2 regions of the Tepidamorphus gemmatus genome follow, and region 1 is predicted to be linked to the other one. Evidence: predicted binding sites of a transcription regulator. Region 1 holds the regulator's gene; the other holds the start of a gene.

The links. Region 1 encodes PhoB, which activates phosphate uptake and scavenging genes when phosphate is short. Its sites were predicted from a motif close to TGTCATNNANCTGTCAT; they were not measured.
Region 2: EDC22_RS14055 (UDP-2,3-diacylglucosamine diphosphatase) is a predicted target of PhoB. The motif match lies at 3,974-3,990, and genes of this name have one in related genera.

What each region holds. Positions count from the first base shown of each region.
Region 1 covers NZ_SMAK01000001.1:61,785-69,094, forward strand. The annotation lists gene pstA (phosphate ABC transporter permease PstA) at 1-515, shown strand, start outside; gene pstB (phosphate ABC transporter ATP-binding protein PstB) at 556-1,362, shown strand; gene phoU (phosphate signaling complex protein PhoU) at 1,400-2,122, shown strand; gene phoB (phosphate regulon transcriptional regulator PhoB) at 2,133-2,837, shown strand; gene EDC22_RS00305 (GcrA family cell cycle regulator) at 3,027-3,545, opposite strand; gene EDC22_RS00310 (aspartate aminotransferase family protein) at 3,871-5,121, shown strand; gene argF (ornithine carbamoyltransferase) at 5,118-6,038, shown strand; gene EDC22_RS00320 (Hsp33 family molecular chaperone) at 6,035-7,027, shown strand; gene argE (acetylornithine deacetylase) at 7,265-7,310, opposite strand, start outside.
Region 2 covers NZ_SMAK01000009.1:60,092-67,401, forward strand. The annotation lists gene EDC22_RS14040 (hypothetical protein) at 4-999, shown strand; gene EDC22_RS14045 (threonine ammonia-lyase) at 992-2,011, opposite strand; gene EDC22_RS14050 (glycosyltransferase family 4 protein) at 2,078-3,094, opposite strand; gene EDC22_RS14055 (UDP-2,3-diacylglucosamine diphosphatase) at 3,105-3,869, opposite strand; gene EDC22_RS14060 (SDR family oxidoreductase) at 4,116-4,895, shown strand; gene EDC22_RS14065 (OmpP1/FadL family transporter) at 5,008-6,330, opposite strand; gene EDC22_RS14070 (fumarylacetoacetate hydrolase family protein) at 6,615-7,310, shown strand, end outside.

The DNA of each region.
Region 1 (7,310 bases):
TACCCTCGATCGTCTTCGGCCTGCTCGGTCTGGCGGTGTTTCTCGGCTTCTTCGGGCTGCCGCGATCCGCACCGCTGGTCGGCGGCATGGTGCTGTCGCTGATGACGCTGCCGACGATGATCATCGTCACCCGGGCATCGCTGAAGGCGGTGCCGCCGTCGATCCGCGAGGCCGCGCTCGGCTTGGGGGCGTCGCGTCATCAGGTGATCACCGACCATGTGCTGCCGCTGGCGCTGCCCGGCATCCTGACCGGCACGATCATCGGGCTTGCCCAGGCGCTCGGCGAGACGGCGCCGCTGCTGCTGATCGGCATGAACGCCTTCATCACCGCGCCGCCCGGCGGCCTGCTCGATGCCTCGACGGCCCTGCCGACGCAGATCTTCATCTGGGCGGACAGCCCCGAGCGGGGCTTCGTCGACCGGACATCGGCGGCGATCCTGGTCCTGCTCGGTTTCCTGGTCCTGATGAACGGGATCGCCATCTTCCTGCGCCAGCGCCTCGAGCGCACCTGGTAGCCGGCGCTTCAAGGAGCACATGATGAACGACGCCGCAGTGATGGAACGTCCGGCACATCTGACGACGGTGATCCCCGACCCGGACATGAACCCGGTCAAGGTGGAGGCGCGCGACGTGTGCGTCTTCTACGGTGCCAAGCAGGCGCTGTTCAATGTCTCGATCGACATTCCGGAGCGGTCGGTGACCGCCTTCATCGGCCCGTCGGGCTGCGGCAAGTCGACGTTCCTCAGATGCATCAACCGGATGAACGACACGATCGACGGGACGCGCGTTACCGGCCGCATCACGCTCGACGGACGCGACATCTACGAGCCGAGCCTCGATGTCGTGGAGCTGCGCGCCAGGGTCGGCATGGTGTTCCAGAAGCCGAACCCGTTTCCGAAGTCGATCTACGACAACGTTGCCTACGGCCCGCGCATCCACGGCCTTGCGCGCGGCAAGGCCGAGCTCGATGCAGTCGTCGAGGCGAGCCTCAGGAAGGCAGGGCTGTGGAACGAGGTGAAGGACCGGCTGGACGACCCCGGCACCGGTCTGTCGGGCGGCCAGCAGCAGCGCCTGTGCATCGCCCGCGCGATCGCCGTCAACCCGGAGGTGATCCTGATGGACGAACCCTGTTCGGCGCTCGATCCGATCGCCACGGCCCGCATCGAGGAGCTGATCGACGAGCTCAAGGCCAACTACTGCATCATCATCGTCACCCATTCGATGCAGCAGGCCGCGCGGGTGTCGCAGCGCACCGCGTTCTTCCATCTGGGTAACCTGGTCGAGGTGGGGCCGACGCAGCATGTCTTCACCAATCCCAGGGACACCCGCACCCACGACTACATCACCGGCCGCTTCGGCTGAGGCAACGCCATCCTCCCGGGCGGCGCAGGAGAGGACCATGACCGAACACATCGTCTCGTCCTACGATGAGGAACTGCAGAAGCTTTCGCTGATGATCAGCCGCATGGGCGGCCATGCCGAGAAGCTGCTCACCGACGCCATCACGGCGCTCAACCGCCGCGACCAGGCGCTGGCGATGCGCACCATCGCGGCCGACGACGAGATCGATCGGCTCGAGCGCGAGGTGGAGGACCTTGCCATCCTGATGATCGCCAAGCGTCAGCCAATGGCACTGGACCTGCGCCAGATCATGGCGGCGATCAAGATCTCGTCGGATCTGGAGCGGATCGGCGATCTGGCCAAGAACATCGCCAAGCGGGCGGTTGCCGTGCAGTCCGAGCCGGGCTCGCGCCAGACCGTGCTCGGCATCGACCACATGAGCCAGATTGCGCTCGAGCAGCTCAAGAACGTGCTCGACAGCTTCGCCCGCCGCGATGTCGATCTGGCGTTGGAGGTCTGGGGACGCGATGCCGAACTCGACGTGATGTACACGTCGATCTTCCGCGAGCTCCTGACCTACATGATGGAGGATCCGCGCAACATCACCTTCGCCACGCATCTGTTGTTCGCGGCGAAGAACATCGAGCGGATCGGCGATCACGTCACCAACATCGCCGAAACGGTGGCCTATCTGGTGCGCGGCGAACCCTTGCTCGAGAAGCGGCCGAAGATGGACCAGTCCAGCTTCGCCACCGCCGATCTGCCGCAGACCGATGACTGAGCGGACGCACATGGCCAGGAATGCAAAGGTCCTGATTGTCGAGGACGAGGAACCGCTGACGCTGCTGTTGCGCTACAACCTCGAGGCCGAGGGCTATGCCGTCGAGTCGGTCGGCCGCGGTGATGAGGCGGAGACGCGCATCCGAGAGGTGACGCCGGATCTGGTGCTGCTCGACTGGATGCTGCCGGGCATCTCGGGAATCGAGCTGTGTCGCCGGCTGCGGGCGAGGCCCGAGACGGCAAACCTGCCGGTCATCATGCTGACCGCGCGCGGCGAGGAAAGCGAACGCATCCGGGGCCTGGCGACCGGCGCCGACGACTATGTCACCAAGCCATTCTCGCTGCCCGAACTGATGGCGCGGGTGAAGGCGATCCTGCGCCGGGCGCGGCCGGAGATCATCGCCTCGGTGCTGCAGGCCGGCGATATCGAGCTGAACCGCGAGACCCACCGCGTCCGCCGCGGCGGCCGCGAGGTGCATCTCGGCCCGACCGAGTTCCGGCTGCTGGAGTTCCTGATGCAGAGCCCGGGCCGCGTGTTCACCCGCGAACAGCTGCTCGACGGTGTCTGGGGACGTGACGTCTACGTCGACGAGCGCACCGTCGACGTCCATGTCGGCCGGTTGCGCAAGGCGATCAATCGCGGCCGCAAGATCGACCCGATCCGCACGGTGCGCGGCGCCGGTTACGCGTTCAACGAGCAGTTCGCCGCCAACTGACAGCCGGGGGGCGCGCGGTCGGCCATCCACCCTGAACGGGCGCACGGCGAGTCGAGCGGTGCGGCAAGTGCACACGACCGGCGCGGTCGCGCCTGTCTCATTCAAGCGGCTGCGTCACTTCTGCCACCGCCCTTCCGCGGCAGTCCGCGCCGCCCGGCGGTGCGAATGGCGGCGCGGGCGGCGATGGCCTCAGCGTCCGCGCCGCCGGTCTCCGGCCGGCTGGTAGGCGATGCGGCAGTGATGTTCGCAATAGGGCATGCCGGGTTCCGAACGACGACCGCAGAAGTAGAATTCGGCGCTGCCAGGATCGCCGACCGGCCATTTGCAGGTCTGCTCGGTCAGCTGCAGGATCGTGACCCGTTCCTCCGGCAGGATGAACAGCTCTTCCACCACCGCCGGCGCGCGGACCTGCACGACCACCTCCTCCTCCACCTCCTCGTCGAGCTCCGGCGACAGAGCGACCTTGAGGACCGTGTTGCCGATGACACGTGCCGCCGGGCGCGGCGGCAGCGAGGGTCGGCGCACCTTGCGCTGGCGGGGCGCCGCGGGTCGCGCCGCCTTGGCACGCCCCGAGAGCCCGAGCCGGTGAACCTTGCCGATCACCGCATTGCGGGTCACACCGCCCAGCTCGGCGGCGATCTGGCTCGCGCTCAGGCCGTCACCCCACAGCTTCTTGAGAAGTTCGACGCGCTCATCCGACCAAGACATTTCGCCGCTCCATATCGTCTGTGCGGACGGAATCCGGACCCCCGACGGAATCGCCCGACAGGCGAGCTCCCGCCCCTGCACCACAAATAGGTGATTCAACTGGTCCGCCGCACGAAATGTCGTATATCGACGGTTGAAGGCTACAATATGGGCGGACTCTCGGGCAACCCCGGCGCTTACCTTTCCTTAGCAATTTCCCCAGAAAGCGTCGGGGTGATTCGCGAATGCAACAGTGCCGGCCCGACGCCGCGGCCCGCGGTGTGCCGCCCGCCAGCAGGTCGCTGCAATTGACAGTGTCGGCCACGCAAATATTATGATCTGCATGATGCCGCCGTGGGAGGCGGCATTATTCGTTTCAGCATCAGGATCGACGACCGTGACGTCTGCGCTCTATCCGACATTCGCGCGGGCAGACCTTGCTTTCGAGCGGGGAGAAGGCGTGCGCCTGTTCACCGCCGATGGCACGGAGTACCTGGATTTCGCCAGCGGCATCGCGGTGAACTCGCTCGGCCACTGCCATCCGCACCTCGTCAAGGCCCTGACCGAACAGGCCGGCCGGGTGTGGCATGTCTCCAACCTGTATCAGGTGCCGGGGCAGGAGGAGCTGGCGCGACGTCTGACGGAGAATTCCTTCGCGGATGCGGTGTTCTTCACGAATTCCGGCGCCGAGGCGCTGGAATGTGCGATCAAGACGGCGCGGCGCTATCACTATGCCTCGGGGAGTCCCGAGCGCTACCGCCTGATCACCTTTGAAGGCGCGTTCCACGGCCGCACGCTGGCGACGATCGCCGCAGGCGGCCAGCCGAAATACCTGGAGGGTTTCGGTCCGGCGGTTGACGGCTTCGACCAGGTGCCGTTCGACGATCTCGATGCGGTCAGGGCCGCCATCGGCCCGCAGACCGCCGGGATCCTGATCGAGCCGGTACAGGGGGAGGGCGGCCTGCGGCCGGTGCCGTTTGCGACGATGCGGGCGCTTCGGGCGCTCTGCGATGAGCACGGTCTGCTGCTGATCGTCGACGAGGTGCAATGCGGCGTCGCCCGGACCGGGAAGCTGTTCGCCTATGAATGGTCAGGCATCGAACCCGACATCATGGCGCTTGCCAAGGGAATCGGCGGCGGCTTCCCGATGGGGGCCTGCCTGGCGACCCGCGAGGCGGTGAAGGGGATGGTGCACGGCGTGCACGGCACTACCTTCGGCGGCAATCCGCTGGCGATGGCCGTCGGCAATGCGGTGCTGGACGTGGTGCTGGAACCCGGGTTCATCGATCACGTGCGGGAAATGGGTCTCAGGTTCCGCCAGGGGCTGGCGCGGATTGCCGACGAGCATCCGGGGATCATCGAGACGGTCCGAGGCGAGGGCTTGATGATGGGCGTCAAGTGCCGTGTGCCCAACAAGGAGCTGGTTGCAGCGCTGCAGGCGGAAAGGTTGCTGTGCGTCGGTGCCGGCGACAATGTCGTGCGGCTGATGCCGCCGCTGATCGTCGAAGCGTCCGACATCGATGCGGCGCTGGATCGGATCGATGCCGCCTGCCGCGCCCTCGAGGCCGCGGCAGCGCTGCGGAGGGCGAGCGCATGAGCCGGACCTATCGCAATTTCGTCGATCTCAGCGAGATTCCTGCCGTCGAACTGCGGCGGATCATCGACGACAGCCGCCGGATGAAGGCCGACGGAGACGGGCGCGTGCCGCGGCTGGCCGGGCGAACGCTGGCCATGATCTTCGACAAGCCGTCGACCCGCACCCGCGTCTCCTTCGATGTTGCCATGCGGCAGCTGGGCGGCGACACGATCTTCCTGACCGGCAGCGAGATGCAGCTCGGCCGCGGCGAGACGATCGGCGACACGGCGCGGGTCCTGTCGCGCTATGTCGACGCGATCGTCATTCGCATCCTCGACCACAAGGCGGTGCGCGAGCTTGCCGACAACGCCACGATCCCGGTCATCAACGGCCTCACCCGCCTGTCGCATCCCTGCCAGGTGATGGCGGATGTGCTGACCTTCGAGGAGCACAAGGGTCCGATCGCCGGCCGTACCATTGCGTGGACCGGTGACAGCAACAACGTCACCGCCTCGTGGATCCATGCCGCAGCCCGGTTCGACTTCGCGCTGCGGATTGCCTCGCCCAAGGCTCTGGCCCCGCGTCCCGAGCTGATCGAGTGGGCGCGTGCGGAAGGGGCGTCGGTCACGGTCACCACCGATCCGTTCGAAGCGGTCGCCGGCGCCGACTGCGTGGTCACCGACACCTGGGTGTCGATGGGCGACAGCGAGCGGGAGCGCCGCCACAACATGCTGAAGCCCTATCAGGTCAACGACGCGCTGATGGCGGAAGCGGCGCCGGGAGCGATCTTCATGCACTGCCTGCCGGCCCACCGCGGCGAGGAAGTGACGGATTCGGTCATGGACGGCCCGCAGTCGGTGGTGTTCGACGAGGCGGAAAACCGGTTGCACGCCCAGAAGGGCATCCTGGCCTGGTGCTTCGGGGCCGGCGCGACCTGATGGCCTCCCGCCCGCCTGCGGCCGCGGTGCTTGATGCCGCGGCGGACGATTTCGTGCTCCCCTTCGCGGTGGACGGTCTGGACGTGCGCGGCCGGCTGGTCCGGCTCGGCCCGGCCATCGACACGATCCTCGCCCGGCACGGCTATCCGGACTCGGTCTGCGCGCTGATCGCCGAAGCCGCGGCGCTGACCATCCTGCTGGGCTCGACCCTGAAGACCATGGGTCGATTCATCCTGCAGACCCAGTCCGACGGGCCGGTGCGGCTGATGGTGGTCGATCTTGAATTGCCCGATCGGGTGCGCGCCTGCGCAAGTTTCGATGCCCGGCGCGTCGAGGCGCTCGAGCGCGCCGGCGAGGCACAGGCCGGCAACCTGCTCGGCGCCGGAAGTCTGGCCATGACGATCGATCCGGGGCCGCCGGCCTCCCGCTACCAGGGCATCGTGCCGCTCACCGGCGGCTCTCTGGAGGATGCTGCCCATCTCTACTTCAGGCAGTCCGAACAGATCCCCACCTCGGTTCGGCTCGCGGCCGCGCGAGCCTTCCGCTCCTCGCCCGACCGCGACCGCGGGCTGCACTGGCGGTGTGGCGGCATCATCGTCCAGCACCTTCCCGCGTCCGGCCCCGCGCGGATGGCGGATCTGCCGCCCGGCGACGCGCCCGAGGGGGCGGCGCTCGACCCGCAGCTCGAACCGGACGAATGGAGCGAGGCGCGGCTGATCGCCGAGACGGTCGAGGACCACGAGCTGATCGATCCCTCGATCACCGCCGGCCAGCTGCTCTACCGGCTCTATCACGAGCGCGGGGTTCGGGTGTTCGACCCGCAGGCGATCGTCGAGCGCTGCCGCTGCTCGCGCGAGGGCATCACGGCGATGCTGTCGACCTTCCCGGATGCTGACCGCGAACACATGGTTCGCGACGGCATGATTGAGGTGACGTGCGAGTTCTGCTCGACCCGTTACCGGATCGACCCAGCCAGCCTCGCGGGCTGAAGCTGCGCTCGCCTGCGCGGCGGTCGCGGAGGCCATCCGACCGTCCACCCCCGGTGACATTCCGGACCGCCTTCGGGCCGGGGCGTGAACGGGGTGGAGAGCCGATGGCGTCGTGGCATCCAGATCCCGATCCGTCGGCCATGCTTCGGCGCGGATGGGGCGGTGCGTGGGCCCGGCATGGGGGATGCCGGACTGGCACCCCGACTACGCCCCGACATGCGCGAGGACAGCCTGACCTCAGATGCCGGCGCGGGCGGTTTCCGCCAGGCGGGTCATGAAGGCG
Region 2 (7,310 bases), on a different contig from region 1:
TTGATGGCCGGATCGGACAACCTCCCGTCGCCCCCGGGCGGGGGCACCGATCCCGAGGCCTTCGGGCCGAGCGATCCGGACTACGACGCCATCCTGGCGGCGGTCATGGAGACCGCCCGTGGACGCTGGTTCCTGGTCGAATACGCCCGCCGCAACCGCAACGCCGACACCCGTTCGCTGCTCGCCGTCCTCGAGCGGATCGAATCGCTCGTCCGCAGCCGCAAGCTGCCCGATCTCGCGATCATCCGCGACGGCTTTGCGGAGATTGCCGAAGCGCTTGCCGAGGTTCGGCGGGAAATCGCCGCCGGCGGCGAGGATCGCGAGCGCCAGCGCGCCCAGGACGTCGACTTCGCGGCGGAGGCCGAGCGGACGCGAGCCGATCTCCAGACGGTGCTGAGGGCGAGCGAACGAATCCAGGAGATCGCCTGGGGTTTGCGCGAGCGCGAGGTTTCGCCCGACCTGTGCGATGCGCTCGACCGCTACGCTGTCGACATCCTGTCTTCCGCTCGCAGTGCGGCTGCCGGTGTGCGGGGCATGGCCTCGATGGCGCGGGCGCTGCGCCGGATCGAACGCCGCCTCGATGGCCTGGAAGGCACCCTGACGGAACCCGACCAGCCGGAGCCGACGACGAGCGTTGATCCGGCGATCCACAAGGCCGACCCGGCTGCAGGCCGCTTCCTCGAGGATCTCGAGCTCGTGGAGGGGCCCGACGTCCAATGGACCGACGTCGATTCGCCGGCATCCGCGCAGCTCCGTCCCATGTCGGCGCTGCCGTCGCACTACGGTGCTGCGTCGCCAAGCGGCATATCGGCCGCTCCGGAGCCGGCGCCTGCCACCGCGGTATCGGCCGCCCCCGGTCGGACCACCGGCGAAGCCGGTGAGTCGGCCGAACCGCAACCGGCGGCCTCGCAGCCTCACAGGCTCCCCGAGCCGCAACGGCGCCGGCCGAGCGATCTGACCGGGCTGACCTTCGACCAGCGGATGATCCTGTTCAGTTGACGGCCGGGGCTTCCGCTTCCCCGGCAAGCGCCACGGCACGGGCGAAGATGGTCGGATCGGCATTGCCGCCCGACAGCACCACGACCACGGTGCGGCCGGCCACGTCGACCTTGCCGCTCAGAAGGGCCGCCAGTGCCACGGCGCCTCCGGGTTCGACCACCAGCTTGAGGTCACGCCATGCGTAGGCGACTGCTGCCAGCGCCTCCGCATCGCTGACCGACACGCCGCCGGCGACGCGCGAGCGGTTCACCTCGAAGGTCAGCTCGCCGGGCCGCGGCGCCATCAGCGCGTCGCAAACCGATCCGGCCCGCGCTGCATTCTCCTCACGCCTTCCCGACAGGAACGAGCGGACATGGTCGTCGAAGCCATCCGGTTCGACCGTCATCACGCGCGCAGACGGCGCTAGCGCCTGAACCGCCAGCGCAATACCGGCGGTGAGACCACCCCCGCCACACGGAACCAGCACCAGGTCGGGATCGCCGGCGAGCTCCCGCGCCTGCTGCACCAGTTCGACCCCCGCAGTGCCCTGACCGGAGATGACACCCGGATCGTCATAAGGCGAGACGAACACGCCTCCCGTTTCCTCGACGACCTGCGCCGCGACCGCATCCCGGTCTCCGGTCGCCCTGTCATAGGGCACGATCCGCGCACCATAGGACCGCGTGCGATCGCGTTTCAGCGGCGGCGCATCCGACGGCATGACGATGGTGGCCGGCACACCGAAAAGCTGCGCCGCCGCCGCGATACCCTGGGCATGATTACCGGACGAACAGGTGACGATGCCGCGCCGGCGCTCGGCCTCATCGAGCGCGGCAATCGCATTGTAGGCGCCGCGGAACTTGAACGAACCGGTGCGCTGCAGGATCTCGGGCTTGATAAGCACGCGTGCGCCGGTCGCCGCATCGAGCGCCGGCGATGCGAGCAGCGGCGTCCTGATGCATACGCCGGCGAGCCGCGCCGCGGCCGCCTCAATGTCGTCGAAGGACGGGATACGCCGGTCTGGCGTCGCCATGATGAAGCTCCGCGCTGGAGGATCAGCCAACACTACAGGATCGGTCCGGGCAGCAAAATGGCGGCGTCAGGACACCGCGCAGCGATTCGACCGCAGGATGATGTCGACGAAGGTGCGGGCGCTGGTGTCCCAGTTGAACTCGAGCGCCCGCGCCCGGCAAACATCTGGCGGGATGTTGAGCGCCGCCAGCGCGGCAGCACGCAGATCCTCGTCCAGCACACCCGCACCCGAATGGCCTATGACGTCCATCGGCCCCGGCACCGGATAGGCCGCCACCGGCACGCCGCAGGCCAGGGCCTCGATCGAGACCAGGCCAAGTGTGTCGGTGCGGCTTGGAAAGACGAAGACGTCGGCGGCGCGGTAGAGCCGGACCAGATCCTCGCCCCGATGCACGCCGAGGAACCTGGCCTCCGGAAAGCGCCGCTGCAGCTCGGCGCGCTGGGGTCCGTCGCCAACGACGACCTTCGTGCCAGGCAGATCGAGGGCCAGGAACTCGTCCACGCTCTTCTCCACCGCGACCCGGCCGACATAGAGGAAGATGGGCCTCGGAAAGTCGAGCGCCGCCGCCTCGCCGGGCGTGAACGCCGCGGTATCGATGGCCCTCGGCCAGATCACCGGATTGGCGAAACCCCGTGACGCCAGTTCCGCCGCCAGAGTCGGCGTGGAAACCAGTGTCGCCTGCCCGGCATTGTGGAACCGCCGCAGCCAGGCGTAGGACAGCCGTGGCGGAACCGGCAGCCGCCGCGCCAGATACTCCGGAAAGCGGGTATGGAAGCTCGTGGTGAACCATCGCCCGTTGCGCAGGCACCAGCGCCGCGCCGCCATCCCGATCGGCCCTTCGGCCGGGATATGGATGAAGTCGGGCTTCAGTGCCTCGATGCGCCGCCCGACCTGGGCAGGGCCGGCCAGCGCAAGGCGGATCTCGCTGTAGGTCGGCAGCGGAACCGAGCTGAACTCGGCAGGGGAGACCACCTCGATCTCGAGACCGTACGCCGGCGTCTCGCGCCGCAGGCGGTCAAGCACGCTGACGACGCCGTTGATCTGCGGATGCCAGGCGTCCGTGGCCAGCACCAGCCGCTTCATGACGGCGTCATCACGCGGCGACCCGAGCCGTTTCGACGGGCGGGTCCTGCCGCTGGGCTCTGACGACCGGCCAGCGGATGATCTCAAGTGTCCCGTCCGGCCGCTCGCCGACCGCCGTGCAGCTCTCCACCCAGTCGCCGCAGTTCACATAGCGCACACCGTTCATCATCTGATCGGCCGGATGATGGATATGGCCGCAGACGACGCCGTCGACCCGTGCCCGCGCCGCCTCCGCGGCCAGCGCCTGCTCGAACTCGCTGATGAACGCAACGGCATTCTTGACCTTGAGCTTCAACCACGCCGAGAGCGACCAGTAGGGGAAACCGAGCTTGCGCCGGGCGACATTGAAGTAAGTGTTGACGAGCAGCGCGGTCGCATAGGCCCAGTCGCCAAGCAGCGCCAGCCATTTGGCATAACGGACCACCGCATCGAACTCGTCTCCGTGCAGGACGAGGAAGCGCTCGCCGGTCGCCGAGATGTGGATGGCCCGGCGCATCACCTCGATGCCGCCGAAATGCGTGCCGATGTAATCGCGCAGCAATTCGTCGTGATTCCCCGGGATGTAGATGATCCGGGCTCCCTTGCGACCCTTGCGCAGCAGCTTCTGGACGACGTCGTTGTGCTTTTGCGGCCAATACCAGGAACGCTTCAGCCGCCAGAAGTCGATGATATCGCCGACGAGATAGATGGTCTCGGCGTCCGTATGCTTGAGAAAATCGAGAAACAGTTCACTCTGACAGCCCTTGGTGCCAAGATGAACGTCGGACAGGAACAAGGTCCGGTAAACCGTACTGGCAGGATGTTGATGCACGGTTGCCCCCGTCCGCAGCCTCAGTGCAGACGCCAATAACGTGATTTGCTTGGCAGGATTATGACGCCTGTCATCCGAGTGCAACACTGTTGCCGCTGGGGCAGCCATGCGCACAGTGCAAGCGTGATGGACATTGCGCCCCTGCGGGCATTGGATTGATGGTGGGCGGCGCCAGCGCTGCGGCCTATGCCAGACACGAAGGAGCAGGGAATGGATCTGGGTATCCGGGGACGACGGGCGGTCGTCTGCGCATCGAGCCGAGGACTCGGCCGGGCCTGCGCGGAAGCTCTCGCGGCAGCCGGCTGCGAGGTGGTGATCAACGGCGTCGATGTGGAGCGGCTCGCCCGTACCGCCGACGAGATCGCCGCCGCGACCGGCGCCAGGGTGATCCCTGTGCCCGGGGATGTTTCACGAACCGATGTCCAGGATGCGCTCATTGCCGCCAACGGAAGTCCCGATATCCTGGTAAACAACAATGGCGGGCCGCCGTTCCGTGACTTCCGCGACATCGACCGCAGGGCGATGCTCGATGGCCTCATCATGAATATGGTCACGCCGATCGAGCTCATCCAGCGCGTCGTCGACCCGATGATGGAACGGGGCTTCGGGCGCATCGTCAACATCACGTCCTACTCGGTGCTGCAGGCAATTCCCGGACTGGACCTGTCGAGCGCCGCACGCGCCGGCCTCACCGGTTTCCTGTCCGGCGTCGCGCGTCAGGTCGCCAACCGGGGCGTGACCATCAACAGCCTGCTGCCGGGCAACTTCGATACCGATCGTATCAGGGCGATGCTGGCGTCGCGGCACAAGGCTACGGGCCGATCCGAGGAGGACATCGCGTCCGAACTGAAGGCGGCGATTCCGGCCGGCCGGTTCGGCGAACCGTCCGAGTTCGGCAGCACCTGCGCCTTCCTGTGCAGCGTGCATGCGGGCTACATCACCGCTCAGAACATCCTCATCGACGGCGGCAATGTCCGGGCCTCGTTCTGAGGCGAAGAACTCGACACCGGTGGACAGGTATCCGCCGACATGAGACGAGCCGGCCCTGACGGCCGGCCCATTTCGCTCGCACGCTCGAGACCTCCGCCCCTGTCTCCGACAGCTACGGCCTGTAGACCGGTGACACCGGCTCCATCGCATCCCGACCACCGAAGGAATACTTCAGACCGGCAGCGACGATATGCACACTTGCGTCCACGTCCGCGGCAAATGTCACCGGCGGCACATAGACGGGGTTTCCGGGCCCGATATTGATCCGCGTGTCGAAGGTGGTCAGGAAGGAGTAGCCAAGGTCAAGGCGCAAACGCTCCGACCAGTGGTACGACAGGCCTGCCGACAGCCACAGCCGGTCGTCGTCCGGCAGCCGGATCGAGCGAGTGACGTCATCGATCGGTGCGCGCTCCCACGCCGCCCCGGCGCGCAATGTCCAGCGATCGTCCCAGTCGTATTCGGCGCCGAGGGCGAAGAACCATCCGTCCCGGTACTCGAATGGCAGCAGCGACACAGGCAGTCCGTTCAGCGAGTTGACCACGGTGAAGGTCCCGAACCGGCTCCAGTTTGTCCATTCGACCGTGCCGAGCATCGAGAACCTGTCGGTGAATCGGTGGCGCAGGCCAAAGCTGACCATCTCCGGCAGGGTCGGATCGACCTCGATCGGCAGCCGCGCCACGAGCGGGATCGCCAGCATGCCCTCCAGGTCATGCTTGATGGCAGACCGGAAGCCGATGCCGATCTCGGTGTTGGGAGTGGGCGTGATCAGCAGGCCGGCGGTGAAGCCGAAGCCTATGTCATCGCCGTTCAGCACGGCGGACGGGGCGATCGGTGCGATGCCGACGGCCTGGCTGAGGATGACGTCGAAGTATTGGATCTGCAGCCCTGCCGCCACCGCGAAGGCGTCGTTGATCCGGTAGCCGACCACCGGATTGACATTCAGCGAGAAGACCTCGGACTCTCGGCCGTAGATCTGCGCGGCGTGACTGAACCGGGTCTCCGTCTTCAGGCCGTACTGCCCGTTGATGGTGGCGCCGAAATACCACCGGTCATCGAAGTTGTAGGCGACGGTCGTGGCCGGCACGACCGCGGTCTTGCCGATATCGCCCGGATCGCCACCGAAGAACAGCGGACTGCCCGGGCCGAGCAGGCTGGACGGGAACGCCGCCGTCGTGATCTCCGTGGACGGAACGATCAACGACAGCGAGCCTTCGACGTCCAGACCCTGCGCGCAGGTCACCACCGCGGAATTCCAGAACGTCCCAGCGACGGACGTGCCGCAGGTCGCCGCCCCTGCGAAGCTCATGCCCTGTCCGTAGGCGCTCTGCTCGCGTATCGCGAATGCGCCCGCATCGGCGGTGCCGACGAGCGCGTCGCAACCGATCGCCGCCGCAAAGATCCCGGCTGCCGCGGGCAGTCCGCGAAGTCTGCTCATTTCCTCCCCCTCCTCCATGAGGTCGGGTGCCGCAGTCGAGCTCTCTGGAGGAGCCCTTGTCTGTGGAAGTCCACGCTAGAGTTGTCTGCCTGAGGGATGCAATCCATGCTCCGTTGCGGCAGGTCTGGATTAGGAGCTGGCTAAGCAGGAATCTCATCCGGCGTTGCCGATCGGCAACGATGAGCCTGGCATGTTCCGCAGTTGCGCTTGCGGCCGACGGTTCGATGCACGATGATCCGCCGCGCTTCATCCAGACATGGCAACACACTCAGGAGGAACTGCCTATGAAGCTCGTTCGGTTCGGTCCGTCGGGCCGGGAAAAGCCGGGTATCGTCGCCGCCGACGGTTCGATCCGCGACCTTTCCGGAATGATCGCCGATCTGACGGGCGACGTTCTGTCGCCTGCCGGGCTCGATCGCCTGCGCGCCGTGGACACGTCAAGCCTGCCGACCGTTCCTGCCGGCACCCGGCTCGGCCCCTGCGTGCCGATGCCCTACAACTTCGTGGCCATCGGCCTCAACTACGCCGACCACGCCGCCGAAACCGGCGCGCCGATCCCGAAGGAGCCGATCATCTTCAACAAGGCGCCGACCTCGATCTCTGGGCCTGACGACGACATCGTGCTGATCCGCGATTCGGTGAAGACCGACTGGGAGGTCGAGCTCGCCTTCGTCATCGGCACCGAGGCCTTCGAGGTGCCGGCTGACAAGGCCCTCGACCACGTGGCCGGATACTGCCTGTGCAACGACGTGTCCGAGCGATTCTGGCAGACCGAGAGCACCGGCCAGTGGGTCAAGGGCAAGAGCGCCCCCACCTATGGTCCGCTGGGTCCGTGGCTTGTCACCCGTGACGAGATCGCCGATCCGCAGAAGCTCGCCATGAGCCTCGATGTCAACGGCAAGCGGATGCAGACCGGATCGACCGAGACCATGATCTTCGGCATCGTCGAGCTGATCAGCTATGTGACGCGCTTCATGAAG